4 regions of the Streptomyces sp. NPDC019396 genome follow, and region 2 is predicted to be linked to each of the others. Evidence: riboswitches for the same ligand, from Rfam matches in the RefSeq annotation. Region 2 holds a riboswitch; each other region holds the start of a gene.
The links. Region 2 has a riboswitch for cobalamin ahead of ABZ532_RS02915 (ribonucleoside-diphosphate reductase subunit alpha). Riboswitches for the same ligand answer to the same signal wherever they lie in the genome.
Positions count from the first base shown of each region.

Region 1: another riboswitch for cobalamin. It lies ahead of ABZ532_RS18075 (CbtB-domain containing protein); the one in region 2 lies ahead of ABZ532_RS02915 (ribonucleoside-diphosphate reductase subunit alpha).
Region 3: another riboswitch for cobalamin. It lies ahead of metE (5-methyltetrahydropteroyltriglutamate--homocysteine S-methyltransferase); the one in region 2 lies ahead of ABZ532_RS02915 (ribonucleoside-diphosphate reductase subunit alpha).
Region 4: another riboswitch for cobalamin. It lies ahead of cobN (cobaltochelatase subunit CobN); the one in region 2 lies ahead of ABZ532_RS02915 (ribonucleoside-diphosphate reductase subunit alpha).

Region 1 covers NZ_JBEYBS010000014.1:70,615-78,254, forward strand. The annotation lists gene ABZ532_RS18060 (response regulator transcription factor) at 1-196, opposite strand, end outside; gene ABZ532_RS18065 (alpha/beta hydrolase) at 433-1,098, shown strand; gene ABZ532_RS18070 (CbtA family protein) at 1,229-2,020, opposite strand; gene ABZ532_RS18075 (CbtB-domain containing protein) at 2,052-2,279, opposite strand; cobalamin riboswitch at 2,319-2,488, opposite strand; gene ABZ532_RS18080 (histidine phosphatase family protein) at 2,605-3,180, shown strand; gene ABZ532_RS18085 (DUF1775 domain-containing protein) at 3,222-3,989, opposite strand; gene ABZ532_RS18090 (sulfatase) at 4,142-6,031, shown strand; gene ABZ532_RS18095 (CDP-alcohol phosphatidyltransferase family protein) at 6,103-6,909, opposite strand; gene ABZ532_RS18100 (zinc-binding alcohol dehydrogenase) at 7,026-7,640, shown strand, end outside.
Region 2 covers NZ_JBEYBS010000002.1:191,609-199,248, reverse strand. The annotation lists gene ABZ532_RS02935 (GntR family transcriptional regulator) at 1-535, shown strand, start outside; gene ABZ532_RS02930 (DUF3311 domain-containing protein) at 750-1,049, shown strand; gene mctP (monocarboxylate uptake permease MctP) at 1,046-2,671, shown strand; gene ABZ532_RS02920 (GNAT family N-acetyltransferase) at 2,773-3,276, shown strand; cobalamin riboswitch at 3,348-3,544, shown strand; gene ABZ532_RS02915 (ribonucleoside-diphosphate reductase subunit alpha) at 3,674-6,049, shown strand; gene ABZ532_RS02910 (ribonucleotide-diphosphate reductase subunit beta) at 6,040-7,086, shown strand; gene ABZ532_RS02905 (helix-turn-helix domain-containing protein) at 7,348-7,640, shown strand, end outside.
Region 3 covers NZ_JBEYBS010000027.1:45,472-53,111, reverse strand. The annotation lists gene ABZ532_RS26440 (ABC transporter substrate-binding protein) at 1-1,002, opposite strand, end outside; gene ABZ532_RS26435 (sigma-70 family RNA polymerase sigma factor) at 1,149-1,772, opposite strand; gene ABZ532_RS26430 (hypothetical protein) at 1,934-2,593, opposite strand; partial or broken gene ABZ532_RS26425 (ECF transporter S component) at 2,725-2,850, shown strand; cobalamin riboswitch at 3,105-3,253, shown strand; gene metE (5-methyltetrahydropteroyltriglutamate--homocysteine S-methyltransferase) at 3,454-5,772, shown strand; gene ABZ532_RS26415 (ABC transporter ATP-binding protein) at 5,966-7,640, shown strand, end outside.
Region 4 covers NZ_JBEYBS010000014.1:102,843-110,482, reverse strand. The annotation lists gene ABZ532_RS18255 (precorrin-8X methylmutase) at 1-306, opposite strand, end outside; gene ABZ532_RS18250 (cobalamin biosynthesis protein CobG) at 303-1,619, opposite strand; cobalamin riboswitch at 1,678-1,826, shown strand; gene cobN (cobaltochelatase subunit CobN) at 1,863-5,486, shown strand; gene ABZ532_RS18240 (DM13 domain-containing protein) at 5,571-6,116, shown strand; gene ABZ532_RS18235 (methyltransferase) at 6,201-7,361, shown strand; gene ABZ532_RS18230 (hypothetical protein) at 7,402-7,593, shown strand.

The DNA.
Region 1 (7,640 bases), on a different contig from region 2:
CCAGCACGGTGAGCCCGTCCACATCCGGCATCCGGATGTCCAGCAGCACCACGTCGGGGCGCCGCTCCTCGGCGGTCCTGACCGCTTCGCCACCGGGGACGGCCGCGACGACCTCGATGTCGTCGGCCGCGTCGAGGATGTGCTGGAAGCCCGTGCGGATCAGGGCTTCGTCGTCGACCACCAGTACCCGGATCACGTGTGCTCCACTCGCCCGTCGGACCACTACCCGATAAGCACCATTTCGTACCATGCCGGCCGGTGTCGCGGCGGCTCGTCCCGGCCGGACGGCGGGGACGGGCCAGCCACCCGGCGGGGGCGGTTCCGGACGACTGCCGGATGGTTGTAACGGGCAGCTTCCTTGACTCTTGAGCATATGACGCACGACGTGTCGGCTCCTCGACAGCGCGACCGCGCGGGACCGGAGGACAGGGCATGGACACGTTCAGCTATCCCGGCAGTGACGGTCACCCCCTGCACGCCACCCGGCTCGGCATGGGACCGGCTGCCATCCTCCTGCCCGACTCAGGCGGACCGTACGGCTCAGGCGGACCGCACAGTCCGGGCGGACCGGACCACCGCGGGCTGCTCCCGCTGGCCCGGCGGCTCGCCGACAGCTACACCGTGACAGTCGCCGAGACACGGGACGCCGACGACGTGGCGTCGCTGGTCGGCCATCTCGGGCTGCGCAAGGCTGCTGTCGGCGGTACGGGCACGGGCGCCGCCATCGCGCTCCGTGCGGCGGCGGACGATCCCGAGCACATCGCGGCGGCAGTCGTCATCAACGCCGACGACCTCGCCCCCGAGGACATCGCCCACACCTTCGGAAGGATGGCGGCACTGGCCGCCGTCTCCGCACCCACTCTGATCATCCCCGGCGGGGAACGACACCACCGGCGCCACGCACACCCGCACAGACACACGCACGCGCCGGGCCTGGCCGAGGAACTGGCCCGCGTGCTCCCGCAGGGGAAACTCGCCAACCTCAGCTTCTCCGCGGATCTGTGCAGCGCGGAGGACATGGCCCAGTGGATGGCACCCGCGATGTGGGCCTTCCTCACCGCGCACCTCACACTGCGGCCCGCCCGGGTCCTGGTCTGAAGCAAAACCACGAAGCACGACCACGGAGCAGACCACAGCGGAGGACCAGGAAGAAGACCGAGAAGAAAGACCAAAAAGAAGGACCCCGCCCGGGCGCGCCCCCGGGCGGGGTCCATTCGTGTCGCGTGACTCAGCTCGCGGGCACCGAAGCGGCCGGCTCCGCCGACTGCCGTGACGCCTGTGCGGGTTTGGGCTCCAGCACCCGCTGGGACAGCTCGCCGAGGATCAGTCCGAGCGCCGCCCACAGCAGGGCCTGGACGCCGATCGACGCCAGACGGAACTGCCACAGGACGTCGGCCGGGAAGTGCTCCGGGATCGCGTCGCCCGCCGGGAGGAAGGCCAGTGCGATGCCCACCGCCACGGCGAAGGCGGCGCCCGCGGCGATCGTCGCGTTCCAGTTGCCCCAGCGCGGCGCGAGCTTCTTGCCGACCAGCACCGCCCCGATCAGCAGCAGCACGCTGAGCACGATCATCAGGAAGAACATCGCGGTGCGCTGGTTGAGGGTCTCCGGGTCGCCGACGGCGGGAGGGTTTGCCGGGTACTTGAGGAACGGTACGAACGCGACGGCGAGGAAGCCGCCCGCCGCGACGAACGCGGCCGTGGCACGTGTGCCGAAGGCCCCCACACGGCCGAGCGCGAAGCAGAGCGCCAGTGCCGTGATGCCGCCGAGTGCCGTGCCGTAGACCAGAACGGCCGTGCTCAGACCGGCGGTCGACTGCACCGCACGGCTGACCAGTTCCTCTTCCGGCTCGCCACCGCCACCACCGTGGCCGTGGTGAGCCGCGCCCGCCTCCTCGACGGCGATGGCGGCGTCGACCTGCGGTTCACCGATGAGATAGGCGAGTCCGAACGAGAGCAGCCCGGCGAGCACGCCCGCGAGCATGCCACGGACCAGGAGAGCCCTTACGGTTGCGGATTTCATGTGCTGATGTCCTGTTCCGTGCGTATGCGCATCAGTGGCACGGGAAGCCGAGCAGATGACGGCCGTCGTGGACCCACTCGTGGACGCCTTCGCCGGAGAACACGGAGAAAGCACCCTGTTCGGCGCCGACGAAGTAGAGCAGGACGAGCATCAGCAGACCGAAGAAGGCGGCCCAGGGCGCGACGACGCGGACCGGGAGCTTCGCCACGACGGGCTGGGAAACGGGGATTTCGGCGGGTGTGATGGCGGACTGGGCCATACCGGACCTCCTCGGGAACACGCGTCCCGCTTTCGGTGGTGCACGCGATGACGATCACGGGTCTGACTCACCCGGCGGGCCCGTCCCCGGCAAGGGAACTGACCGCCTGGCACACAGTGGCGCGACCGTGCCGGTTTCTCACCGGACTTCCGTGTATGCCGTCATCCTTTCGGAGGAAGGGTATCGGTCCGCGAACCCGCCGCCAATAGGGCCTTTGACCAGCGATCTTCATCACACAGGGGCGCTCGGGCGGGGTGCGCGGGCGGACTTAGGATCCGGAACGGCCCGGGAGCGGGCCGGGCAACACGGGGAGGAATCCGGCCAAATGACGATCAGGCTGACACTGCTGTGCGCGGCAGCCGGTCCCTCGGTACGCGGCGAAGCCCGGTTCGGCGACGGACCGCTCGACGAACGGGGTGTACGCGAGGCCAGGGCCGCGGCGGCCACGCTGCCCACCGCGTCGGTGGTGCTCACCGCGCCGTCCGTACGGTGCGGGCAGACGGCACAGGCGCTGGGACTCGACGCCACCGTCGACGACCGACTGCGCGATCTGGACTACGGGGACTGGCGGGGACGCTCGCTCGCCGATGTGGTGGCGGACGTGGGCCCCGAGCCGGTCGGGGAATGGACCGCCGACCCCGGGGCGGCACCGCACGGCGGGGAGTCCGTGCGGGAGCTGTGCCTGCGGATGGGCGCCTGGCTGGACGAACTGCCGCAGGACGCCGGGCCGCGCGTGCTTGGCGTGGTCGAGCCGGCCGTCGTACGGGCGGCGATCCTGCACGCGCTCGGCACGCCACTGACCGCGTTCTGGCGGATCGACGTGCCACCGCTGTCCGGTGTCGGCCTCACCGGCCGTGCGGGACGGTGGAATCTGCGGCTGATCGCGGCGACCTCCCCGTAGACAGCACAAGGGCACAGGGAGGCCGCGCGCTGCCGATGCGGTCAGGCGGAGGCGCCCCGGCGCTTCCACCACACGACACCACCGGCGAGGGCGGCCAGCACCACCGCACCGATGACCAGCGCGGGGGCGGGCGGCGAGCCGCCGTCACTCTCCCGCTCCTGTTCGGGCCCCTGCTGCCCGGTCGCGCGCTTCGCCGGAGCCTCGTTCGCCGGGGTCCCCTTCGCCGGGGACTTCTCCGGCGCGGCGCTCGGGCTGGGCGCCACCGGCTTCGCCCCGGGCGCCGCGGGCTTCAGGGCGAGCAGCGGCGCCGGGTTGCCGTCACCGTGACTGTGACCGTGGCCGTCCCCGCCGCCGGACTTCTCCAGCTCGATCCAGCGGTCGACCCGCCCGTCCCCGTATGTCTGGAGGGTCTTGAACGCCAGCGACTTGGCGTCGGGCAACTGCCGTACGGTCACGGAGTACTCGACGTCGTCGCCGACCCCGACCGCGGGGCCGGAGACGGTGTATCCGCGCGGTGTGGCCGCGAACTTCCAGCCGTCCGGACCCTCCTTGTAGGTGATGTCGGCCGGGACGATGCCCTCGGGGAGGATGACCTCCATCCTGCTGATGCCCGCGCTGTCGGACTCGGACTCGGCGCTGAAGTCCAGCGTGACGTTCTCGGCGAGGGCCGCGGCGTCCTCCGCCTCGACCTCCACGTGTGCCGATGCCGGGACGGCGAGGACGAGCGAGGCAGCGAACGCGGCTCCGGTGAGGACGGAGAGGCGTCGCGCGGTGCGCGCCGTGGTGCTGACGGTGGTGCTGTGAGACACGGGTCACTCCCGAAGTGGTGGGCTGCCCCATCATGGGGCACAGGCCACGGCTTGAACTGATGGCATCGCCGAGCCGTACTGATAACGGCGACCCCGGGCTTCCCGGGTCCGGGCCGTCGTGCCTCACCGGGCCAGTACGGAAGGATCCTCGGGTGACGCCCTGGACGCGCTCTCGCCAAGAACAGCAGGAACTGCAGGAACCGCAAGAACCGCAGGGGCAGCAGGAACAGCAGGAACAGCAGGAACAAGATGCGCAGCCGAGACGGGTCCGGCTCCCGAGGCAGGCCAGAGCAGAGCCGGACACGCCCGGCGCACCCGGCGCGGCGCGGTCCGGCCCGGAATCCGCGGAAGAGGCCGCCGGGGCCGCTCCCACCACCCCCGATGCCGTACGCGGGTGGCGCGGCCGGTATCCAGGCGCGGCGCGCGTCGTCAGGCATTCCACCACCGCACTGGCCGCCGTGCTCGTGTTCCTGGCCCTGCTCGTGCCGAACAAGCCCGGCTACCTCACCTCCGGGGTCTTCTTCCGCATCCCCGTCGAAGGGGTCTTCGGCGCCGCGCTCCTCCTCGTCCTCCAGGCCCTCCGCCCGCGAGCGAGGCGCGTCACGGCGGCGGTCGGCGGGGCCGTGCTGGGGGTGCTGACGGTCCTGAAGTTCCTCGACATGGGGTTCTTCTCCGTGCTGGACCGGCCGTTCGACCTCGTGCTCGACTGGATCCTGTTCGACGACGCCAGGTCGTTCCTCGAGGACTCCGTCGGCAGGGCAGGCGCGATCGCCGCCCAAACCGGGGTAGTGCTCCTCGTGCTCGCCCTGCTGGTGCTCATATCCCTGGCGGTCGTCAGGGTGAGCCACCTGGTGGTGCGGCACAGCGCCGTGGCCACCCAGGGCACCTTCGCGTTCGGCTCCCTGTGGATGGTGCTGGCGCTGCTCGGTCCGCAGACGTCGGTGGGGCTCCCCTTCGCCTCCGGGACCACGGCCGACCTCGCCCAGGAGCGGGTGCACCAGGTGCGAGCCGGGCTGGAGGACAAGGAGCAGTTCGCCAAGGAGTCCCGCGTCGACGCCTTCCGGGCCACGCCCCCGGACCAGTTGCTGAGCGGGCTGCGCGGCAAGGACGTCATCTTCACCTTCATCGAGAGCTACGGCCGCAGCGCCGTGCAGGATCCGGCGATGGCCTCGCAGGTCGACGCCGTGCTCGCGGACGGTACGCAGCGGCTGCGCGCGGCGGGCTTCTCCTCGCGCAGCGCCTTCCTCACCTCGCCGACCTACGGCGGCGGGAGCTGGCTGGCCCACTCCACCTTCAACTCGGGCCTGTGGATCAAGAACCAGCAACGCTACCGCAGCCTCACCGCGAGCGACCGGATGACCCTCACCAGCGCCTTCCGGCGTACGAGGGCGTGGCGCACCGTCGGCATCATGCCGGGTGTCACCCGGTCCTGGCCCGAGGGGAAGTTCTACGGGCTGGACCACGTGTACGACTCCGGGAAGCTGGGCTACCAGGGGCCGAAGTTCAGCTGGACGCCCGTGCCCGACCAGTACAGCCTGGCGGCGTTCGAGCGTCTCGAACACGGCAAGGCCGAGCGGGGGCCGTTGATGGCGGAGATCATCCTCGCCTCCAGCCACAACCCCTGGGCCCCGATACCCAGGATGATCGGCTGGGACCAGGTCGGCGACGGCTCGGTCTACGACTCCATCAAGGAGGAGGGCAAGAGCCCCGAGGAGGTGTGGCAGGACCCCGACCAGGTGCGCAACGAGTACCGGCGCGCCATCGAGTACTCCCTCAACAGCCTGATCTCGTACGTCGAGAAGTACGGCGACAAGGACACGGTGCTGGTCTTCCTGGGCGACCACCAGCCCGTCTCGACGGTCACCCGGGGCAGTCTGGGCCGCGATGTGCCCGTGGCGATCGTCGCCCGTGACCAGGCGGTGCTGGACCGGATCTCCGGATGGGGCTGGGAGGACGGGCTCAAGCCCGGCGCGAAGGCCCCGGTCTGGCGGATGGACAGCTTCCGGGACCGGTTCCTGAGCACCTTCTCCTCCGCCCGCTGAGGGGTACCGGAGCACGGACTGCGGCGCCCCGCTTGTCGCGCGGGGCGCCGCAGTCCGTGCTTCCAGGGCCCTCAGACCCCCACGTGCGTGGGCTCGCGGAGCACCACCGTCCCGCTCCCGCTCTCGCGCACCCGCCCTGCCCGCCACAGCCACCGGATGTCCCGCGCGAACGACCAGACCAGCGCGGCCAGCGCCATCAGCACCATGGCGGCCGAGACCTCGACCGGCACGATCCCGGAGCCCGCCACGAGAAGCACGATGCCCTGGAGCGCGGCGACCGTCTTACGGGCCATGCTCGGCGGCAGCGGGCCGTTCAGCCACGGCAGGAACCTGGCCGCCGCGACGAAGGCGTACCGCATCGCACCGATCAGCAGCACCCAGGGCCCCAGCGACATCGCGACATGGGCGCTGAGCACCAGGATGAGGAAGGCGTCGACCTCCATGTCGAAGCGCGCCCCCAGCGAGGACTCCGAGCCGGTACGCCGCGCCACCTGCCCGTCCACGCAGTCGAGGACCAGTGCCACCGCCGTCAGGGCCACCATGACCGCGAGCGACGGATGACTGACGAAGGGGCCCGTGAGGGGGGATCCGCTCACGAAGGAGTCCGCGACAAGCGCGGTCACGCCCCCCACCAGCACCGTCCGCGCCAGCGTGACGCCGTTGGCGGGCCCGAAGGAGACCCGCCGGGGCCATGACCGGCGCAACGCCCGCGTGAGTACCGCCCAGGTGGCGAACGTGAAGGTCAGGCCCGCCAGCCAGCCCGCCGGCCCAAGGCCGGTCACGGTGCCGAGCAGGACGAGCAGGAGTGTCTGCGCGCCCGCCCCCGCGGTTGTCTCGGGGCGCACCAGTCTGGCGTCGAAAGTGCCGCTCAGGGCCACTGCGTAACCACCCTCCGGCTGTGTGGCAGAGTCGATGAACGCCGCGTTCCGTATGCGCGGCCCTCATGATTTTCAGAACGTAAACCGGAACCGGAGTGTTCAGCGGGAGGCACCCAATGGAGTCCGCAGCGTCACCGAACGGGTCGTCGCACGCGCCGTCGGCCGAGCCGTCGAGCGAACGCGCGGCGCGTGCTTTCTGGCTCGGCTGCCCCGGCAGCGGCGACATACGCGATGTGGTTCTGGCGGCCCCGTCAGACGACGAAGTGCAGGTCCGGACGCTGTACTCAGGGATCAGCCGCGGCACCGAGAGCCTGGTGTTCCGCGGCGGTGTGCCCGAGAGCCAGTACGCCGAGATGCGGGCGCCGTTCCAGGAGGGGCAGTTCCCGGGGCCGGTCAAGTACGGCTATCTGAACGTCGGACTGGTCGAGGAGGGGCCGCGGGAGCTCGTCGGCCGCACGGTCTTCTCGCTCTTCCCGCACCAGACCCGCTTCGTGGTCCCGGCGAGCGCCGTGACCCCGGTACCGGACACCGTGCCCGCCGAACGGGCGATCCTGGCCGGGGCGGTGGAGACCGCCGTCAACGCGCTGTGGGACGCGGCGCCCCTGGTCGGCGACCGGATCGCCGTCGTCGGCGCGGGCATGATCGGCTGCTCCGTGGCGCGGCTGCTGGCCCGCTACCCCGGGGTCCGGGTCCAGCTGGTCGACGCCGACCCGGCGCGTGCCGCCGTCGCC
Region 2 (7,640 bases):
GGGCAAGGGGACGTTCGTCGCCAAGCCCAAGGTCTCCCAGGCCCTCCAGCTCACCTCGTACACCGAGGACATGAAGGCGCAGGGCCTCGAACCGACGTCCCAGCTGCTGGACCTCGGCTACGTCACCGCCGATGACACGCTCGCCGGACTGCTCGACATCGCACCGGGCGGACGGGTGCTGCGGATCGAGCGGCTGCGGCTGGCGAGCGGCGAGCCGATGGCGATCGAGACGACGCATCTGTCGGCGAAGCGCTTTCCGGCACTGCGCAGGTCACTGGTGAAGTACACCTCGCTCTACACGGCGCTCGCCGAGGTGTACGGCGTCCATCTGGCCGAGGCCGAGGAGACCATCGAGACCTCGCTGGCCACCCCGCGCGAGGCAGGGCTGCTGGGCACGGATGTGGGCCTGCCGATGCTGATGCTGTCGCGGCACTCGCTGGACAGGAACGGCGAACCGGTCGAATGGGTACGGTCGGTGTACCGCGGCGACCGCTACAAGTTCGTGGCGCGGCTCAAGCGCCCCGAGTCGGACTGACGCAGACCCACCCCGCCGCGACGAGCGGTCGGTTTCGGGCGCCGAGTGGTCGGTTCCGGCCGCTCGGCGGCTGCGCCGACCGCCCGCCGATTGCCTGTCCGATATCCGGAACACAGGGTTCCCACACGCGAAGCCATCCCCTAGATTTCCTGCGCGCTACAGCAGCTGAGCGATTCAGCTGACCAGCAAGGCAACCGAGGGAACGGAGTCGCTCATGTCCGAAGTACCCGCGGGGAGCAGACCGGCCGTCACGCCGGTGCGGGTGGTCGTGGCCCTGTGCCTGATCGCACCGTTCGTCGCGATGCTCTGGGTCGGTTCGTACGCGAAGACCGACCCCGCGTTCGCCGGGATCCCCTTCTTCTACTGGTACCAGATGCTCTGGGTGCTCATCTCGACCGCACTGACGCTGGTCGCGTACCAGCTCTGGCAGCGCGACCAGCGCGCGAGGCGGGTCCGGCACGACCTGCCCGCCCAGCGCGCCGACCGCGGTGAGCAGGAAGGGGCGTCACGGTGAACGACGGTGTGAACGGCGTCGCACTCGCCGTCTTTGTCTTCTTCTTCCTGGCCGTCACGGTCATGGGCTTCCTGGCCTCACGCTGGCGCAGGGCGGCGAACGAGAACAGCCTGGACGAATGGGGTCTGGGCGGGCGCTCGTTCGGCACGTGGGTGACCTGGTTCCTGCTCGGCGGCGACCTCTACACGGCGTACACCTTCGTCGCCGTACCCGCGGCCATCTACGCGGCGGGCGCCGCGGGCTTCTTCGCGGTGCCGTACACCATCCTCGTCTACCCACTGATCTTCACGTTCCTGCCCCGCCTGTGGTCGGTCTCGCACCGCCACGGCTATGTGACGACATCGGACTTCGTCCGCGGACGGTTCGGCTCCAAGGGCCTCTCACTGGCGGTGGCGGTCACCGGCATCCTCGCGACGATGCCGTACATCGCTCTTCAACTCGTCGGCATTCAGGCCGTACTGGACGTGATGGGCGTCGGCGGCGGCGAGAACACCCACTGGTTCGTCAAGGACCTGCCGCTACTGATCGCCTTCGGTGTGCTCGCGGCATACACCTACTCGTCCGGGCTGCGGGCGCCCGCGCTGATCGCCTTCGTGAAGGACACACTCATCTACCTGGTGATCGCCGTCGCCATCATCTACATCCCCGTCAAACTGGGCGGTTTCGACGCGATCTTCACCAAGGCGGGCGACGCGCTCTCACAGACCAACCCGAAGACCGACAAGCCCTTCGGGGCTCTGGTGCCCGGCGAGATGGGTCAGTGGGGCTACGCCACGCTGGCACTCGGCTCCGCGCTGGCGCTGTTCATGTATCCGCACTCGATCACCGCGACGCTGTCCTCGCGCAGCCGCGCAGTGATCCGGCGCAACACGACCATTCTGCCGCTCTACTCGCTGATGCTGGGGCTGCTCGCCCTGCTCGGGTTCATGGCGATCGCTGCCGGGGTCAAGGTGACCAATGGCCAGCTCGCGATTCCGCAGCTGTTCGAGAACATGTTCCCCGACTGGTTCGCGGGGGTGGCCTTCGCCGCCATCGGCATCGGCGCACTGGTGCCGGCCGCGATCATGTCGATCGCCGCGGCGAATCTGTTCACGCGGAACATCTACAAGGACTTCCTGAAGCCGGACGCGACACCCGAGCAGGAGACAAAGGTCTCGAAGCTGGTGTCGCTGCTGGTGAAGGTGGGCGCGCTGGCCTTCGTCCTCACCATGGACAAGACGGTCGCCATCAACTTCCAGCTGCTGGGCGGCATCTGGATCCTCCAGACCTTCCCGGCCCTGGTCGGCGGGCTGTTCACCCGCTGGTTCCACCGCTGGGCACTGCTCGCCGGCTGGGCCGTCGGAATGCTCTACGGCACGGTGGCGGCGTACGGTGTCGCGAGCCCGACCCAGAAGCACTTCGGCGGCTCGTCGGCCGAGATCCCGGGCATCGGCGAGATCGGCTATATCGGCCTGACGGCGTTCGTGCTGAACGTACTGGTCACGGTTCTCCTCACCTTCGTCCTGCGCGCCGCCAAGGCCCCCGACGGGGTGGACGAGACCTCCCCCGGGGACTACACCGCTGACTCGGGTGACCCGGGCGTCGAGACGGAAGCCCCCAAGCTGACCGCCGCGACCCACTGACCCGTCTGACGGCGTCTGGCCGCCGCCCCCTCGGGAGGAGTGGCGGCCAGACGCCGCTTGTCCAGTGCGCTCCACCCCGTCGTGTGCGGCACACTGCCCGGATGGACGCGATCATCAGACTGGTGGAGCCTCAGGAGTACGACGCTCTCGGGGAACTCACCGCACGGACCTATCTGGACGACGGACTGCTGGCCTTCGGGGAAGAGGACCCCTATCTCCCGGTGCTGCGGGACACGGCGGAAAGGGCGGCGCAGTCGGAAGTGCTCGTCGCCGTCGACGGCTCCGGACGGCTGCTCGGCGGGGTGGCGTTCACCCCTGGAGCGAGGCCCTACGCCAATATCGCGGGCGACGACGAGGCCGAGTTCCGGATGCTGGTCGTCGCCACCGAAGCCCGGAAGCGGGGCGTCGGGGAGGCGCTCGTCATGGCCTGCGTCGAGCGGGCCAGAGCCATCGAAGGATGCCGCCGGCTGGTGTTGTCGACGGATCAGCAGATGCACGCCGCGCACCGCATCTACGAGCGCCTGGGCTTCGTACGCACCCCCGGACGTGACTGGTCGCCGTTCGCGGAACTGGAGCCCCTGCTGACGTACGCCCTTGAGCTCTGAGAACCGACACACCGGGGTGAGTCGCACCAGCGCGACACAACATGTGGGGGGCGCGGCAACGCCACCCCCCTACATGTATGCTCGACTCCGTTGCCGCAGCAGGGGAATCCGGTGGAAATCCGGAACTGTCCCGCAACGGTGAGTCGGTCTGTATTCGTTCCTTTCGCGTACCCATGAGGCATGCCCGCGAGGCGTACCCGTGCGTGCGTGCAGGCGAGTGAGCGCACACCCACGAGTCCGAGGACCTGTCGGCAACGCACCCGGTCCATCCGGCCCGGGTTCCGAGACGTCCGGGCCTCGCGGATCAGGCTGGTGGACGCGGCGCGTTGTGCTGCCCAGACACACGCCCGCACGCCACCTCCCCGCCGGCCCCGAGCCGAGCGAGGGAGAGCACCCCGTGACCATCGCGCCCCCAGATCCTGCTTCAACGCAGCTCGCCGATGGGCCAGGAACCGCGCTGCTGCGGATCCTGACCGACCTCACCGCGGACCTCCCCGACACCGACCCCGGCAGGGTCGCCGCCGCCGCGCTCCGGGGACGCCACGCCGGTTCGGACGAAGCCGAACTGCGGGAGCTGGCCACGGAGGCGGCCGCCGGGCTGATCTCCGAGGACCCGGCGTACTCCCGGCTCGCGGCCCGGCTGCTCAGCATCACCATCGCCGGTGAGGCGGCCTCGCAGGGGGCCACCGGCTTCTCTTCCTCCGTCGCCGTCGGTCATCTCGAGGGGCTGATCGCGGACCGTACGTCCGCTTTCGTCCAGGAGCATGCCGCCCGTCTCGACGCTCTCATCGACCCGGCCGCCGACGACCGCTTCGGCTACTTCGGACTCCGCACCCTCTACAGCCGCTATCTGCTGCGCCACCCGATCACCCGCAAGGTGGTCGAGACCCCGCAGCAGTTCATGCTGAGGGTCGCCTGCGGTCTCGCCGAGGACGGGTCCGCGCGCGCCGTGGACGAAGTCGCCGCGCTGTACGGGCTGATGAGCCGTCTGGACTATCTGCCGTCGTCGCCGACCCTCTTCAACTCCGGCACCCGGCACCCCCAGATGTCGTCCTGCTACCTGCTGGACTCGCCGCTGGACGAGCTGGACTCGATCTACGACCGCTACCACCAGGTGGCGCGGCTGTCGAAGCACGCGGGCGGTATCGGTCTTTCGTACTCCCGCATCCGCTCCCGCGGTTCACTGATCCGCGGCACCAACGGACACTCCAACGGCATCGTGCCGTTCCTGCGCACCCTGGACTCCTCGGTCGCCGCCGTCAACCAGGGGGGCCGTCGCAAGGGTGCGGCCTGCGTCTACCTGGAGACCTGGCACGCGGACATCGAGGAGTTCCTGGAGCTGCGCGACAACACGGGTGAGGAAGCGCGGCGCACGCACAACCTCAACCTGGCGCACTGGATCCCGGACGAGTTCATGCGCCGGGTGAACGCCGACGCCGAGTGGTCGCTGTTCTCTCCGGTGGACGTACCCGGGCTGGTCGACCTGTGGGGCGCCGAGTTCGAGGCCGCCTACCGCAAGGCGGAGGAGGCGGGGCTCGCCCGCAAGACGATCCCCGCCCGCGACCTGTACGGCCGGATGATGCGGACGCTCGCCCAGACCGGCAACGGCTGGATGACGTTCAAGGACGCCTCGAACCGCACGGCGAACCAGACCGCGGAGCCCGGCACCGTCGTCCACTCCTCGAACCTCTGCACCGAGATCATCGAGGTCACGAACGACGGCGAGACGGCCGTCTGCAACCTCGGCTCGGTCAACCTGGGCGCGTTCGTCACCCCCGAGGGGTCCATCGACTGGGAGCGTCTGGACGAGACCGTCCGTACGGCCGTGACCTTCCTCGACCGGGTCGTGGACATCAACTTCTACCCGACCGAGCAGGCCGGCCGCTCCAACGCGAAGTGGCGCCCGGTGGGACTGGGCGCGATGGGCCTCCAGGACGTCTTCTTCAAGCTGCGGATGCCCTTCGACTCCGCCGAGGCGAAGGCCCTGTCGACCCGGATCGCCGAGCGGATCATGCTGGCGGCGTACGAGGCGTCCTGCGACCTCGCCGAGCGCAGCGGCCCGCTGCCCGCCTGGGAGCAGACCCGCACGGCGCGCGGGGTGCTGCACCCGGACCACTACGGGGTCGAGCTCAACTGGCCCGAGCGCTGGGCCGCGCTGCGCGAGCGGGTCAGCACCACCGGGATGCGCAACTCGCTGCTGCTCGCCATCGCCCCGACCGCGACCATCGCGTCGATCGCGGGTGTCTACGAGTGCATCGAGCCGCAGGTCTCCAACCTGTTCAAGCGCGAGACTCTGTCGGGCGAGTTCCTCCAGGTCAACTCGTACCTGGTGGACGAGCTGAAGCAGCTGGGCGTTTGGGACGCGCAGACCCGCGAGGCGCTGCGCGAGTCCAGCGGGTCGGTGCAGGGCCTCAACTGGATCCCCGCGGACGTCCGGGAGCTGTACCGCACGGCCTGGGAGATCCCGCAGCGCGGCCTGATCGACATGGCCGCGGACCGCACCCCGTTCCTGGACCAGTCGCAGTCGCTGAACCTCTTCATGGAAACGCCGACCATCGGCAAGCTCAGCTCGATGTACGCGTACGCCTGGAAGCGGGGCCTGAAGACGACGTACTACCTGCGCTCCCGTCCGGCCACCCGGATCGCCCGCGCCGCGTCCGGCACTCCGTCGGCCGTCACCACCGCCCCCGTCCCCGCCCAGCAGGCCGCTCCCGACGCGGAAGCCGTCGCCTGCTCCCTTGAGAACCCCGAGTCCTGCGAGGCATGCCAGTAATGTCCACCGAAGCCACCAGCGCCACGACGGCGCGGGAGAAGAACCTGCTCGACCCCGGCTTCGAGCTGACGCTCCGCCCGATGCGCTACCCCGACTTCTACGAGCGCTACCGGGACGCGATCAAGAACACCTGGACGGTGGAGGAGGTCGACCTCCACTCCGACGTCGCCGATCTGGCCAAGCTCTCCCCCGGCGAGCAGCACATGATCGGCCGTCTGGTCGCGTTCTTCGCCACGGGCGACTCGATCGTCGCCAACAACCTGGTGCTCACCCTCTACAAGCACATCAACTCCCCCGAAGCGCGGCTGTACCTCTCCCGCCAGCTCTTCGAGGAGGCCGTGCACGTCCAGTTCTATCTGACCCTGCTGGACACCTACCTGCCGAACCCGGAGGACCGGGCCGCCGCGTTCGACGCGGTCGAGAACATCCCCTCGATCCGCGAGAAGGCCGCCTTCTGCTTCAGGTGGATGGACTCGGTCGAGAAGCTGGACCGCCTGGAGACCCAGGCCGACCGCCGCCGCTTCCTGCTGAATCTGATCTGCTTCGCGGCGTGCATCGAGGGCCTGTTCTTCTACGGGGCGTTCGCGTACGTCTACTGGTTCCGCTCCCGTGGTCTGCTGCACGGTCTCGCGACCGGCACCAACTGGGTGTTCCGGGACGAGACCATGCACATGAACTTCGCCTTCGAGGTCGTGGACACGGTCCGCAAGGAGGAGCCCGAGCTCTTCGACGACGAGCTCCAGCACCAGGTCACGGAGATGCTGAAGGAGGCCGTCGCCGCCGAGCTGCAGTTCGGCCGCGACCTGTGCGGCGAGGGACTGCCGGGCATGAACACCGAGTCGATGCGCGAGTACCTGGAGTGCGTCGCCGACCAGCGCCTGGTCCGCCTCGGCTTCGCCCCGGTGTACGGCTCACAGAACCCGTTCGCCTTCATGGAGCTCCAGGGCGTCCAGGAGCTGACCAACTTCTTCGAGCGCCGCCCGTCCGCGTATCAGGTCGCGGTCGAGGGCTCGGTGGACCTGGACGAGGACTTCTGACCGCTCGGGCGCCCGCACACGACCGATGGCCCGGACCGCACTGCGGTCCGGGCCGTCGCCCTTTCCGCATCACGCAGTTGCCGGTCGATCGCACGGTCCCGTAGATGGCCGACGAACGAGGGCAGGGTCACGACGGCAAGGATTCCGAGGACTGCGACATAGCTGATGAACGTACTCATGGCGTCCACTCTCGTCCCGGGACGCCGAGAAGAGCAGTGGCAGGACTGTCGACAACCATCGAATTACTGCCACACTCGCGGCATGCTCAAAAACGTGGCAGCCGTACTGCTCGACGGCGTACACCCCTTCGAACTCGGCGTGCTGTGTGAGGTCTTCGGCCTGGACCGCAGCGACGACGGGCTCCCCGTCTACGATTTCGCCGCGGTCTCCGCCGAGGGGCGCCGACTGCGCACTCATGCGGGGTTCACGCTCGAGGTGGAACACGGACTGGAACGGCTGGACGAGGCCGACCTGATCGCCGTGCCCACCGGCAGCGACTACACGCGGCGCGACTACCCCGAACCCCTGCTGGAAGCACTGCGGGCGGCCGTCGG
Region 3 (7,640 bases), on a different contig from region 2:
CCCCGCGATGGTGGTGCGCTCCGAGCCGATACGCAGGAAGCGGCCCTCCTTCACGGCCTTCAGCCCGCCGGTGGCGGGGTTGCCCTCCAGCCACTTCCGCGCCTCGTCGAAGGCCTTCGCGTTGGCGTCGCCGCTGCCCCGGTTCCGTACCCCGAGCTGGATCCAGTCCGGGTTCCTGGCCACCACGTCCTCCCAGCTCACCTGCTTGAAGTCGCCGTCGCAGTCGGCGAACACGTTGCGGGCCCCGGCCAGCGTGATCACGGCGTGGGCGACCTGGCGGTTGCACACGGCCATCGGCTGCTTGGTGCCCGCGTCGAAGTCGAAGAAGAAGTACGTCGGCCTGGCCGCCTCCGCCGTACCGCCGACCGCCTTCCGTACGCCGTCCACCTTCTCCCGCATGCCGGCGACGAGTTCCTTCGCCTTCGCGCTCGTACCGGTGACGGCCCCGAGCGCGGTGATGTCCTCCTCGACCGCGGTGAGGTCCTTCAGGGGGCTCTTGCTCTGCGCCGCGCATGCCGTGGACTTCAGGAAGACGTGTTTGATCCCGGCCGCCTCGAACTCCTCCGCGGTCGGCGCGTCGCCCATCCCGCCGCCGCCCATGTTGCCCATGGCGGCGAAGGTGTCGATGTACAGGTCGGCTCCGGAACCGAGGAGCTTCTCCTTCGGGATGACGGTCTCGCCGAGCACCGGGACCTTCTGCGCCATGGCGTCCAGCCCAGCCGGAAGAGTTCCCTCGCCGGGCGGGAATCCGGTGCCGGCCACCTTGTCGCCGGCGCCCAGACGGAGCAGCAGTTCCAGACTGGACGCGTTACTGGTGACGATCCTCCTCGGGGTGGTGTCGAAGGTGGTCTTGGCGCCCATGCAGTCGGTGACGGTCACCGGCGCCCCGCCGGCGGAGGCGTCCGAGCCCTCGTCCCCCTCTTCGTCGGTTCCGCCGCCACATCCCGCCGCGAGGAGTCCGAGCAGGGCGACCGCCGTACCGCACCACACACGAGAACGCATTCAACTCTCCAGAACTGTTCGGCACGGGGGCAGCACATCGCCCCCGGTCCACAAGTCGGGTTGAGCACGGTGTGAGTTCCCGTACCGGTGTGCGGGTTCCGGCGCGCGCTCGGGGCACGCGCCGGAACCCGGTCAGGGCGCGGCCTTCAGGCCACCAGCGCGGACGCGGCCACCGGCTCCTCGGCCTGCTCGATCAGCTCCGTCAGCGTCGCACGGGCACGCGCCACGCGGGACCGCACCGTGCCGATCGGACAGCCGCTCAGCTCAGCGGCCTCCGCATAGGGCAGGCCCAGCATCTGGGTGAGCACGAAGGCCTCCCTGCGTTCGGGCGGCAGTGACGCCAGCAGTTCGAGCAGCGCGACCCCGTCGTCGAAGCCCGGCAGGTCGCGGGGCTGGGCGAGTTCGACGGTGAGCTGCCAGTCGGGTACGTCGTGCAGCCGGGGCCTGGCGGCCGCGTACCGATAGCTGTCGATCACCGCGCGCCGGGCGATGGACAGCAGCCAGGCACGGGCCGACGACCGGCCCTCGAAACGGTGCAGGCTGCCGAGCGCACGCAGGAACGTGTCCTGGACGAGGTCGTCGGCCGACTGCGGATCACCGCACAAGTGGGCGACATAGCGCAGTACGTCGCGGTGCAGGGCGCGGACGAACCGCTCCACGGCGTCGGCGTCACCGCCGCGGGCGGCGAGCGCCCAGGAGGTGATCGACTCGTCGGCCGGATTCACCTTGTCCGTCGTGTCCCATGAAGCGGGCAGGGCGGAAGAGATCACCTGGTGTCCTTCTCGGGTCGTCCGGAACCAGGACCGGGGTGCACAGCGGGCGCCGCAGAGCCCTGGTGCCGGCGTGTGGGGGCCGGCCGCTCCCCACGCGCTCGCGGGTCTGCGGCCGGTGCCCGAGGGGCACTTGGGCCACCTCGGGATTCCGGCTGTCGTCAGGCGACAGCGGACCCCACGGGCGGCCCCCGGGAGACGATGACGTGGACCAGCGGGAGCAGCCGCGATGCACTCGACGGGCGGCGACGGCCACGCAGCCGCGGCCGGTGCCCAGGTGCCGGCAGGGCGAGCAGAAGCCGCAACGGCGCGGTCAGCCACCCGGCGACCGCGCGGAGGATCCGGAAGGCGGCTCGCTCTCCATGGGCGAGCCAGAGTCCGGTGAGCAGCGCCGCCAGCAGGTGGGCGGCGAGCATGCCGAGCGACCACGAGTCGCCGGCCAGCACGTCCGAGAAGCCCGAGTGGCCCATGTCGCTGGGGCCGGGACCCATGTCGGCGGAGGCCATGTGGTGCCCGGGGTGCTCTGGATACGCGGAGTGATCAATGTGTTCCGTGTGCTCAGGGTTCAGCGACTGCACGAGCGTGAACCCCGAGTGCAGCGCCGCCTGTGCGGCGACCACCACGGCCACCACAACCCCGCGCCCCCGCTCCCTGCCCGCCAGGCACCAGCCCAGCCCACCGGTCGCGCCGAACCCCCCGGCCAGCGTCCACCACGGGACGGACTCCCCTGACATCATGACGTGGCCGAGGGCGGCGAGCACCACGCATACGGCCGCGAACACCGCGGCCCGTAGCGTGCGTGAACACCACCCAGCAGTCATGGCGTCTCATCCTCGCATCCCGGGTCGGCGTCCCGGCAGACCGCCTTGCCGCGCGCACCTGTGTCGGCTCCCCACCGCCGCGACCGGTCCACACTTCCGACGGTCAAGGAATCCGGCGCTGGTGATGGAGGATCAGCGGTGGCGTCGGCCCCTGGACGTCGAGCCCGATGTTCGGCTGCGCTTTCGTCGGCACGCTCGCAGGGCCGCTCCCCAGAGCCAGCGGTCGCCGTGAGGTGCTGATGCTCGCGGTCCACGGCCGCTGTCCGCTGCCAGGTCACCCCGCAAGCCCGCCCGGCGGTTGAGGGCGGACACTGCCGTCGCCGCTGCGGCGTGCGGCACCACGCGAATCCAGCCGCCCCGCTGTGCCGCGACCCCTCACAACCCGGAGGGCTCCTCGGCGCGGGCTGAGGGGCCCGGCCGGATTCCGGACAGTGTTCGCCCGCAGCCGCGTGCCGCCCCGTAGGGTGGCCGGTGCAGCTGGTTCGCCCCGCCCTCCAGGCGGGAGGCGTCGTAAGAGGGAACCCGGTGGGAATCCGGGACTGCCCCGCAGCGGTGAGCGGGAACGACCGCCGTCATACGCACTGGACCCGCCAGGGTTCGGGAAGCGACGGCCAGTAGGTGTCCTCCCCCATGAGGACGTGCCCGCGAGTCCGAAGACCTGCCCGCTGCCCGCGCGCGAACAGCTCGCACGCGGACATCCCGGTGACCTCGTGGGTGGGTCGGCGCACATATCGGACGGCCGGACACCCGCGCGGCACCGCGCGCGGCACCGCGCGCGGACCCGCACCCGTCCGGTCCTTCGCCCTTCGCACCCGCCCGCGTTCCGTTCCGGGATCCCAGGGAACCATCTCGCGAAGGAGATTTCCGTGACCACCGAATCCGCGGCAGCACGGGCCACCGTGCACGGCTACCCGCGCCAGGGACAGCAGCGCGAACTCAAGAAGGCGATCGAGGGCTACTGGAAGGGCCGTGTCACCCCGGACGCCCTCAACGCCACGGCAGGGGATCTGCGCAGGACGCACTGGCGCCAGCTGGCCGATGCCGGTGTCCATGAGGTCCCGACCGGGGACTTCTCGTACTACGACCACGTGCTCGACACCACCGTCATGGTCGGCGCGATCCCCGGACGCCACCGCGCGGCCGTCGCCGCCGACGCCCTGGACGGCTACTTCGCCATGGCCCGCGGCACCCAGGAGGTGGCGCCGCTGGAGATGACCAAGTGGTTCGACACCAACTACCACTACCTGGTGCCGGAGCTCGGACCTGACACCGTGTTCGCCGCCGACTCGACCAAGCAGGTCACGGAGCTGAAGGAGGCGCTGGCGCTCGGGCTTTCCGCCCGTCCGGTGCTCGTCGGTCCCGTCACCTACCTGCTGCTCGCCAAGCCCGCGCCCGGCGTCACCGCGGGATTCGACCCGCTCACGCTGCTCGACCGGCTGCTGCCCGTGTACGCTGAGGTGCTCGCCGACCTGCGGGCGGCGGGTGCCGAGTGGGTGCAGCTCGACGAGCCCGCCCTCGTCCAGGACCGAACGCCCGCCGAGCTGGGCGCCGCCGAGCGCGCCTGCCGCGGGCTCGGTGTGCTCACCGACCGGCCGAAGCTGCTCGTCGCCGGCTACTTCGACCGACTCGGCGACGCCCTGCCGGTGCTGGCCAAGGCCCCGATCGAGGGCCTCGCCATCGACTTCACGGAGACCGCCGCCGCCAACCTCGACGCCCTCGCGGCCGTCGGCGGGCTGCCGGGCAAGCGGCTGGTCGCCGGGGTCGTCAACGGCCGCAACGTCTGGGTCAACGACCTGGAGAAGTCCCTGGCCACCCTCGGCACCCTGCTGGGGCTGGCGGACCGGGTCGACGTGTCCACGTCGTGCTCCCTGCTGCATGTGCCGCTCGACGCGGCCGCAGAACACGACATCGAACCCCAGATCCTGCGCTGGCTGTCCTTCGCACGGCAGAAGACCGCCGAAGTCGTCACACTCGCCCGGGGCCTGACCCACGGCACCGAGGCGATCGCCCCCAGCCTCGCCGCCAACCGGGCCGACCTGGCGTCCCGAGCCGCCTCCCCGCTCACTCACGACGCCGCCGTCCGGGCCCGTACCAGCACCGTCACGGACTCCGACGCCCGCCGCTCCAAGCCCTACGCCGAGCGGACCACCGCGCAACAAGCCCGCCTCGCACTGCCGTTGCTCCCCACCACCACCGTCGGTTCCTTCCCCCAGACGACCGAACTGCGCACCGCGCGCGCCGATCTGAGGGCGGCCAGGATCGACACGGCCGGATACGAGGAGCGCGTCAGGAACGAGATCCGGGAGGTGGTCGCCTTCCAGGAGAAGACCGGACTCGATGTGCTGGTGCACGGCGAGGCCGAACGCAACGACATGGTCCAGTACTTCGCCGAGCAGCTCACCGGCTGTCTGGTCACACAGCACGGCTGGGTCCAGTCCTACGGAACCCGGTACGTGCGCCCGCCGATCCTCGCCGGTGACATCTCACGCCCCGAACCGATGACGGTGCGCTGGACCACGTACGCCCAGTCACTCACCTCACGCCCGGTCAAGGGCATGCTCACCGGTCCGGTGACCATGCTCGCCTGGTCCTTCGTACGCGACGACCAGCCCCTCCCCGACACCGCCCGCCAGATGGCCCTCGCCCTGCGCGACGAGGTCGCCGACCTGGAAGCCGCGGGCACCTCCGTGATCCAGGTGGACGAGCCCGCCCTGCGGGAAACCCTGCCGCTACGCGCTGCCGATCGCGCCGCATACCTGGAGTGGGCAACGGAGGCCTTCCGGCTCACTACGAGCGGGGTGCGCCCGGACACGCAGATCCACACCCACATGTGCTACGCCGAGTTCGGGGACATCGTCGAGGCCATCGACGACCTCGACGCCGATGTGATCAGCCTCGAGGCGGCCCGCTCCCATATGCAGGTCGCCCGGGAGCTGGCCGCTCACGGCTACCCGCGCGAGGCGGGCCCCGGTGTGTACGACATCCACTCGCCGCGTGTTCCGAGCGCGGCGGAGACCGCGGAGCTGCTGCGCACCGGGCTCGGAGCCATCCCGCCCGAGCGGCTGTGGGTCAACCCCGACTGCGGGCTGAAGACCCGCGGCTGGCCCGAGACCCGCTCCGCGCTGGAGAACATGGTCGCCGCCGCCCGCACGGTTCGCCGGGAGGTGTCCGCGTCCTGACGGACTGACCGACCCGTCCCGGGCCGGGGGGCTGGAACAGACCCTCCCGGCCCGGGACGGGAAACCCGGAAAATCCCCCTGCACCGGCCGGCGAAGTGGGACATTCGACCCGGCACTGCCCACCTCGGCGCGTCGTCGTACGCGCCCCCGATGAAGGCGAGGCGATGTGAGGGGACTCTTCGGCCGCGTACGCATGACCGAGGCGAAGATCTCGGACGCCGAGCAGGAGTTGTTCGGCGGGCCCCTGAGGTACGACACGGGATGGGCCGAACACGAGCATTCCTGGCTGGACTTGACGATGGTCACGGCGCTCAAGGCCATGCCTCGTCTGGTACTGGGCACCTTACGCAGGGCCTGGGGCGCTGACCGGGGCTCGTTGCTGGGCGTAGGGGTGAGCGAGGTCGGGCAGGGCATCGTGGCGGCGGGGAACCTGCTCGCGGTGAACGTGGTCATGCATGCCCTGCTGGGGTCGGGGGAGCCCGCGGTGCGGCTGCGTGCCGCACTTCCCGCACTGGTGGTCATCGCGGCTCTGGCAGTGCTCAACGCGGGTCTCGCGGGCTGGTCCACCTCGCGGGCCGGGCGGCTTGAGCCGCTGGTGGAGCGGCTGGCGACCACCGAGTACCTCTCGGCGGCCACCGCGGTGGAGCTGGAGGCGATCGACGATCCGGCGTTCCGCCGCCTCATCGACGTCGCGCAGTACGGTGCGGCATCGGCCCGGCGCATGATCGGGGTCTGTGTCGCCGCGCTCAACGGCATCATCGCCCTGATCGCCACCGCCGGAGTCCTCACCGTGCTGCATCCGGCGCTGCTGCCGATGCTGCTGCTGATCGCCGCGCCACGGGGCTGGGGGGCGATGCGGGTGGCGCAGGAGCGATACGTGTCCGTGATGACCTGGGTCGAGCACGTACGGGCCAGCCGGCTCATCGGCAATCTGCTCACCGAACGCACCGCCGCACAGGAGGTGCGCATCCATGCCGTGGGAACCTTCCTGCTCGACCGGTACCGGAACATGGCCGAGAACGCCGAGAACGAGCAGAAGCGCCTCGCCAACGACAAGGCGCTCACCGAGCTGGTGGCCGCCGCGCTGTCGGGTCTGGCCATGGCCTTCACGTACGGGGTGATGGCCTGGCTGATCCTCGCCGGTCATATGGAGCTCGCCGTCGCCGGCACGGCGGTGATCGCGGTCAGGTCGGGCTCGGCGAGTCTCGGGGCGCTGGTGATGAACGTCAACCAGATGCACGAGGAGTCGCTGTACGTCCAGGACCACGACCGGTTCCTCAGCGAGGCGGCCCGGCACACCATCCCCCGGGACGGTGCCGACGTGCCGGTCAGGGTCGGCGAGGTGACGCTGGACAAGGTCAGCTACCACTACCCCGACCGGCTCGAACCCGCGCTGGACGAGGTGTCGCTGACCGTACCGATGGGCTCCGTGATCGCGGTGGTCGGCGAGAACGGCTCCGGAAAGAGCACCCTGATGAAGGTGCTCGCCGGGCTGCTGCTGCCCCAGGGAGGCAGTGTCCGCTGGGGTGGCGAGGAGCTGAACGGACTGGACCGGTCCCAGGTGTTCGAGCGAGTTGCCCTGCTCACCCAGGACTTCCAGCGGTGGCCGATGACCGCCGCGATGAACATCCGGATCGGGCGGCCGCACCGGGTCGCTTCCCAGGAGGAGCTCGAGCCCTCCGCCGACCACGCCGGGGCGGGCCCGGTCATCGCCAAGCTGCCGCAGGGACTCGCGACCCTGCTGGCCCGGATGTTCCGGGGGGCTTCCGAGATCTCGGGCGGTGAGTGGCAGAAGATCGGTCTGGCCCGTACCCACTGGCGGGCGTCGACCAGCCCGGCCGACAGCATCCTGATCGTGGACGAGCCCA
Region 4 (7,640 bases), on a different contig from region 2:
GCAGACCACGTCGTTGTCGGCGGGCAGCCGCTTGCGCGTGACCCCGCTGGCGACCATCTGCGCGTCGCACAGGATCGGCGCACCGGCGCGCAGGGCCTCACGGGCGCGGGCCACCACACCGGGCGAGTACGCGAGATCGCGGACGAGGTCGACCATGCCGCAGGCGTGGATCATCCGCACCGCGACCTGGCTGACGTCGGCGGGGAGCGCGGCGAGGTCCGCCTCGGCGCGGATGGTGGCAAAGGACTGGCGGTAGATCTCCGCTCCGTCCTTCTCGTAGTCGAACACGGTCTTCTTCTCGCTCATCTCGGTGTGGGGGTACGGGAATCGGTACGGGCTCCGGCGACGGTGCCGGCGAGTCGGTCGCGGGACGGTACGGGTACGCAGCGGCCGCGGACGCGCACCCGGTACGCGCCGTCCGAGGTGGCCACCACGTCCACGTGGTCTCCCTGCGGATGGCCGCAGCGCCTTTCGCAACCGGACCAGTACACCGGGAGGCCGGGGCCGTCGACCGGCGTGGCGTCGGCGCGTACGTCGGCGAGGGACTTGGCGCACCCGGGCCGCCCGGTGCATGCCCCGACGCCGAACCAGGGCGAGTCGATCCCGGTGACGAACCCGGCCCGTCCGAGCGCGTCCAGCCGCGCCCGCGCCGCGCCGTCGTCCGCGAACCCGGGCACGACGATCCCGCGCCACGGTGTGAGCCGGATCTCGTCGGCGGGGGCGGGCAGCAGCGCGCGTGCCTGGGCGGCGGTGAGGCGGCCGAGCGGCGCGACGGCGGACACCGCCCGGCCGCGCGGGCCCGCCACGATCCCGGGCAGTGGCCCCGCGGGCCCGGACCGCTCTGTTCCGTCGGAGCCGGCGCCGGGCGGCGGTGGCAGCGGCACCGCCGCCACTCCCGCTCTCTCCAGTCCGGCGCCCACCGCGATGTGCTGCCCGTCCGGGAGCTCCCTTACGCGCCAGGCGCCCGTATCCGCTTCGGCCGCCGCCGCCAGGAACGCTTCCGCCGCTGCGAGCGCGGCGCGCGGCGCGTCGACGGCTCGGGCGACACGGAAGGCGAGGCGGCGGCCCATCCGCAGCACCGCCGTGCCGTCCCGCTCTGCGAGCAACGTCACATCCGCGCCGAGCCCCGCGACATCGCCCCTCCCGTCGTCCAGGGCGAACAGGAAGCGTCCGGAAAGACCCGACGGGCCGGCCGCCCACTGCGCACCGCACAGCAGTCCGTCCAGCTCACGGGCCCACAACTGCACGTCAGCGCAGCCGAGCTCGTCCAGTCCGGCGAGCGGCGAGGCCACCACGTTGCGTACCCGCTCATGGGTGTCGGACGGCAGCAGCGCGGTATCCCGCAGCAGTGCCGCGAGCGGCGCCCCGCAGGCGTCCCCGAGGCCGCGCAGCTCCACATTGCCCCGGGAGGTGATGCTGAGCGATCCGTCCCCCAGCTCATCGGCCGCCGTGGCCAGTGCATCGAGTTGATTTCCCGTCAGAAACCCACCAGGGAGCCGGAGTCGGGCCAGTCGTCCGTCGTCCGCCGCATGCAGCCGCAGCGCCCCCGGGCAGGCGTCGCCCCGGTCCCGTATACGAGGTTCGCCCGGGTCTGCGGGGCTTGTGGGTGTGGGCGGCATGGCGGCGAGCATACCCACGTCCTTCCAGGTGGCCGCCGTGCGATCCCGGGCCAGCATCTACTATTCAGGCGGCATGGGGTCCCAGGGCCCCGGGGAGGAAGCCCGGTGGAAATCCGGCGCGGTCCCGCCACTGTGAGCCAGGCCCGGGAAACACCAGCAACAACCGAGGCCCGGCGAGTCAGGAACTCCCGCCGACCACGACCACCCGGGGCGCGGAAACCCCGAGGAAGGCCTGCGCACGCGATGACGCACGCGAAGACCACGCCCGCGACAATCCTGCTGCTGTCGACCTCCGACACCGACCTGCTCAGCGCCCGCGCTTCCGGTGGCCCGGTCGCGTACCGCTTCGCGAACCCCTCCCGGCTCCCGGTCGGTGACCTCCCGGGTCTCCTGGAAGGCACCGACCTGGTCGTCGTACGGCTGCTCGGCGGCATCCGCGCCTGGCAGGAGGGTCTTGACGTGCTGCTGGCGCAGGACCGGCCCGTCGTCGTCCTCAGCGGTGAACAGGCCCCCGACGCCCAGCTGATGGAGGCGTCCACCGTCCCGATCGGCATCGCGGCCGAGGCCCACGCCTACCTCGCCCACGGCGGCCCGGACAACCTGGAGCAGCTCGCCCGCTTCCTGTCCGACACGGTGCTGCTCACGGGACACGGCTTCGAGTCCCCGGCGACCGCGCCCACCTGGGGTCCCCTGGAGCGGACGAAGCGCACGGACGACGGCCCGACCGTCGCCGTGCTCTACTACCGCGCCCACCACATGAGCGGCAACACCGCCTTCGTCGGCACCCTCTGCGATGCCATCGAGGCGGCGGGCGGCCAGGCCCTGCCCCTGTACGTCGCCTCGCTGCGCGCCCCCGAGCCCGAGCTGCTCGACCGGCTGCGCGGCGCCGAGGCCATCGTCACCACCGTCCTCGCCGCGGGCGGCACCAAGCCCGCCGAGGCCCAGGCCGGGGGAGACGACGGGGCCTGGGACGCGGGCGCGCTCGCCTCGCTCGACGTACCGGTGCTCCAGGCACTGTGCCTGACCGGTTCGCGCAGCACCTGGGAGGAGAACGACGAGGGCCTCTCCCCGCTGGACGCCGCCAGCCAGGTCGCCGTCCCCGAGTTCGACGGTCGCCTCATCACCGTCCCGTTCTCCTTCAAGGAGATCGACGAGGACGGACTGCCCGCCTATGTCGCCGACCCCGAGCGCGCCGCCCGCGTCGCCGGGATCGCCGTACGCCACGCCCGGCTGCGCCACATCCCCAACGCGGACAAGCGCCTCGCGCTCGTGCTCTCCGCCTACCCGACGAAGCACTCCCGCATCGGCAACGCGGTCGGCCTCGACACCCCCGCCTCCGCCGTCGCCCTGCTGCGCCGACTCGCCGCCGAGGGCTACGACTTCGGCGCGGAGGAGATCCCGGGCCTCGCGTCCGGCGACGGCGACGAGCTGATCCGCGCGCTGATCGAGGCCGGCGGCCACGACCAGGACTGGCTCACCGAGGAGCAGCTCGCCCGCAACCCGGTCCGTATCCCCGCCGCCGACTACAAGCGCTGGTACGCCACCCTGCCCGCCGAACTGCGCGAGCAGGTCGAGCGGCACTGGGGCCCGGCGCCCGGCGAGATGTTCCTGGACCGCAGCCGCAACCCCGAGGGCGACATCGTGCTCGCCGCCCTGCGCCGCGGAAACCTGCTGATCGTCATCCAGCCCCCGCGCGGCTTCGGCGAGAACCCGATCGCGATCTACCACGACCCCGATCTGCCGCCCTCGCACCACTATCTGGCCGCCTATCGCTGGATCGCGGCCCGCCACGACGACGGAGGCTTCGGCGCCGACGCGATGATCCACCTCGGCAAGCACGGCAACCTGGAGTGGCTGCCCGGCAAGAACGCGGGTCTGTCCGCGGCCTGCGCCCCCGACGCCGCACTCGGCGATCTGCCGCTGGTCTACCCCTTCCTGGTGAACGACCCGGGCGAGGGCACCCAGGCCAAGCGCCGCGTCCACGCCACCCTGATCGACCACCTCGTGCCGCCGATGGCCCGCGCCGACTCGTACGGCGACATCGCGCGCCTGGAACAGCTGCTCGACGAGTACGCGCAGATCTCCTCCATGGACCCGGCGAAGCTTCCGGCGATCCGTGCCCAGATCTGGACCCTGATCCAGGCCGCCAAGCTCGACCACGACCTCGGAATGGAGGACCGGCCGGACGACGACGGCTTCGACGACTTCCTGCTTCATGTCGACGGCTGGCTGTGCGAGGTCAAGGACGCCCAGATCCGCGACGGTCTGCATGTCCTGGGCGGTGCGCCCACCGGGGCCGAGCGGGTCAACCTGGTCCTGTCGATCCTGCGCGCCCGTCAGATCTGGGGCGGTACGACCGCGCTGCCCGGGCTGCGTGAGGCCCTGGGCCTCGACGAGTCCGCCGCGACGCGTACGACCGCCGACGAGGCGGAGGCCGCGGCCCGCGCCCTGGTCGAGGCGATGGAGGAGGCCGGCTGGGACCCTGCCGCTGTCGCCACCGTCGCCGAGGGGCATGGAACGGCCGTGGCGGACATCCTGGACTTCGCCGCCCGCGAGGTCGTCCCGCGGCTCGCCGCCACCACCGACGAACTCGACCACGCCGTCCACGCGTTGAACGGCGGGTTCGTCCCGGCCGGTCCGTCCGGCTCCCCGCTGCGCGGCCTCGTCAACGTGCTGCCGACCGGTCGCAACTTCTACTCCGTCGACCCCAAGGCCGTGCCCTCCCGCCTCGCCTGGGAGACCGGCCAGGCCCTCGCCGACTCGCTGCTCACCCGCTATCGCACCGACAACGGCGAATGGCCCACCTCCGTCGGCCTCTCCCTCTGGGGCACGAGCGCGATGCGCACCGCGGGCGACGATGTCGCCGAGGCCCTGGCGCTGCTCGGTGTCCGCCCGGTCTGGGACGACGCCTCGCGCCGGGTCAACGGCATCGAGCCGATCCCGGCCGATGAGCTGGGCCGCCCCCGCGTCGATGTCACCCTGCGCATCTCCGGCTTCTTCCGGGACGCCTTCCCGCATGTCATCGGGCTGCTCGACGACGCGGTACGGCTGGTGGCCTCGCTGGACGAGCCCGCCGACGTCAACTTCGTGCGGGCGCACGCCCAGGCGGACCTGGCCGAGCACGGCGACGAGCGCCGCGCCACCACCCGTATCTTCGGCTCCCGGCCCGGTACTTATGGCGCCGGTCTGCTCCAGCTCATCGACTCACGCGACTGGCGCACCGACGCCGACCTCGCCGAGGTGTACACGGTGTGGGGCGGTTACGCGTACGGCCGTGGGCTCGAAGGCCGGGCGGCGCGCGAGGAGATGGAGACGGCGTACAAGCGGATCGCGGTCGCGGCCAAGAACACCGACACCCGCGAGCACGACATCGCCGACTCCGACGACTACTTCCAGTACCACGGCGGCATGGTGGCCACCGTCCGCGCCCTGCGCGGCACGGCTCCCGAGGCGTACGTCGGCGACTCGACCCGCCCCGAGACGGTCCGCACCCGCACCCTGGTCGAGGAGACCTCGCGGGTGTTCCGCGCCCGGGTCGTCAACCCCAAGTGGATCGAGGCCATGCGACGCCACGGCTACAAGGGTGCGTTCGAACTGGCCGCGACGGTGGACTACCTGTTCGGCTACGACGCCACGACCGGGGTCGTCGCGGACTGGATGTACGACAAGCTGACCGAGGCCTACGTCCTGGACCCGGAGAACCGGGAGTTCCTCCAGCAGGCCAACCCCTGGGCGCTGCACGGAATCGCCGAGCGGCTGCTCGAGGCGGAGTCCCGTGGCATGTGGGAGAAGCCCGACCCGGCCGTCATCGAGGCGCTGCGCCAGGTGCTCCTGGAGACCGAGAGCGATCTGGAGGGCGACGAGTAGCGCCTCGCGCTTCCGGCGGCACGTAAGGATTTCGTCATCGGCCGATGCCCCCGTTGCAGCCCCTTCCCGGGCTTCAATGGGGGCATGAGAACGTCTGTGCTGAAGAAGCCGGTGGTCAGGGTGGTTCTGGCGGTCGTCGCCGTGGCCCTGGCCATCGGGGTGTACTGGTTCGAGCCGTGGAAGCTGTTCGTGGACCAGACCGTGCGCGAGGAGCTCCCGCAGGCCGCCGTGCCCACGGCGCCGGTGGACGGATCAGGCGCGCCCTCCGCGCCCGCAGGGCCCGAGGTGCTCGCCACCGGCACGTTCATCAGTCATGAGCACGACACCGAGGGCAAGGTCGAGGTCATCAGGCTCTCCGACGGCAGCCGGGTGCTCCGGCTCGAGGGCCTGAACACCAGCAACGGCCCCGATCTGCGGGTCTGGCTGACCGATGCCCCGGTCAAGGAGGGCACGGCGGGCTGGCGGGTCTTCGACGACGGCGCGCATGTCAGCCTCGGCAAGCTCAAGGGCAACAAGGGCGACCAGAACTACGCCCTGCCCGCAGATGTCGATCTGTCGAAGTACACGAGCGTCAGCATCTGGTGCGACCGCTTCGACGTCTCCTTCGGTGCCGCGGAGCTGTCCCGGTAGGGCTGGGTTCTCCCCCGGGCCTCCGGCCGGGTGACTCCCTTCGGCTCACCCGGCCGCCCACGGGCCGCGTAGCCTGGGAGGACGATGAACACGTTCACCACGTCATGGGGCGATCTGGGGCTCACCCGCTACCCCGAGGACCCTCGTGACCAGCTCCGCGCCTGGGACGCCGCCGACGAGTATCTGCTGCGCCACCTCGAATCACTCGAGGACCCCGCGGCCCTCGGCGGCACCGTGGTCGTCCTGGGCGACCGCTGGGGCGCCCTGACCACCGCGCTCGCCTCGCACGGCCCGGCGCAGATCACCGACTCGTATCTCACCCAGCAGGCCACCCGCGCCAATCTCGCCCGCAACCGGCCCGCCGAGCAGCTCGCCGGCGTACGGCTGCTGTCGACACAGGAGCCGCCCCCGGACCGTGTCGACGTCCTGCTGGTACGCGTGCCGAAGAGCCTCGCCCTCCTCGAGGACCAGCTCCAGCGGCTCGCCCCGCGACTGCACGCGGACACCCTCGTGGTCGGCACGGGCATGGTGACCGAGATCCACACCTCCACGCTGAGGCTGTTCGAGCGGATCGTCGGTCCGACCAGGACCTCGCTCGCGGTGAAGAAGGCACGGCTGATCTTCTGCACCCCCGACCCGGCCCTGCGCCCGGCCGGTGAGCCCTGGCCGCGCGGCTACGAGCTGCCCGGGGACATCGGAGTGATGTCCGGCCGTCCCGTCACCAACCACGCGGGCATCTTCTGCGCCGACCGCCTCGACATCGGCACCCGCTTCCTCCTCCAGCACCTGCCCGAGCCCCGGGGCCCGGTCCGGGTGGTCGACCTGGGCTGCGGAAACGGCGTGGTCGGTACGGCGGCGGCAGTCGCCAACCCCGAGGCCCATGTGGTCTTCACGGACGAGTCCTTCCAGGCCGTGGCATCGGCCGAGGCCACCTTCCGGGCGAACACGGACCCCGGTGCCAAGGCCGAGTTCCTCGTGGGCGACGGGCTCGCGGGCATCGAGCGCGCCTCGGCGGACCTGGTGCTGAACAACCCGCCGTTCCACACCCATCGGGCCCTTACCGACAGCACCTCCTGGCGCATGTTCACCGGCGCCCGTGCCGCGCTGCGCCCCGGTGGCGAGCTGTGGGTGGTGGGCAACCGGCACCTCGGTTACCACACCAGGCTGCGCCGTCTCTTCGGCAACTGCGAGACCGTGGCCGGGAACCCCAAGTTCGTCGTACTGCGCGCGGTGAAACGCCGCTGATTGCGCTCCATCGAATGCCCCTGTACGGGATATTGGGTGCATGACGGATCACAAGGGTCGTTGGGAACGGCAGGGGCTGATTCCGGCGAGCCGGCGGGAACCGGCAGAGCGGACCGCGGAGCCCATCTACGCGTCACTGCTCGCCCAGTGGTCGGCCCAGGGCAAGGCCGTCCCCGGGCCGGACCGTGAATGGACGGCGATCGTCTCGCGCTCCTGCTGGCCGCGCTGGTAGCCCCCCGGGGCTCTTCCGCCTGTCCGCCAGTCCGCTGTCCGCGCGTC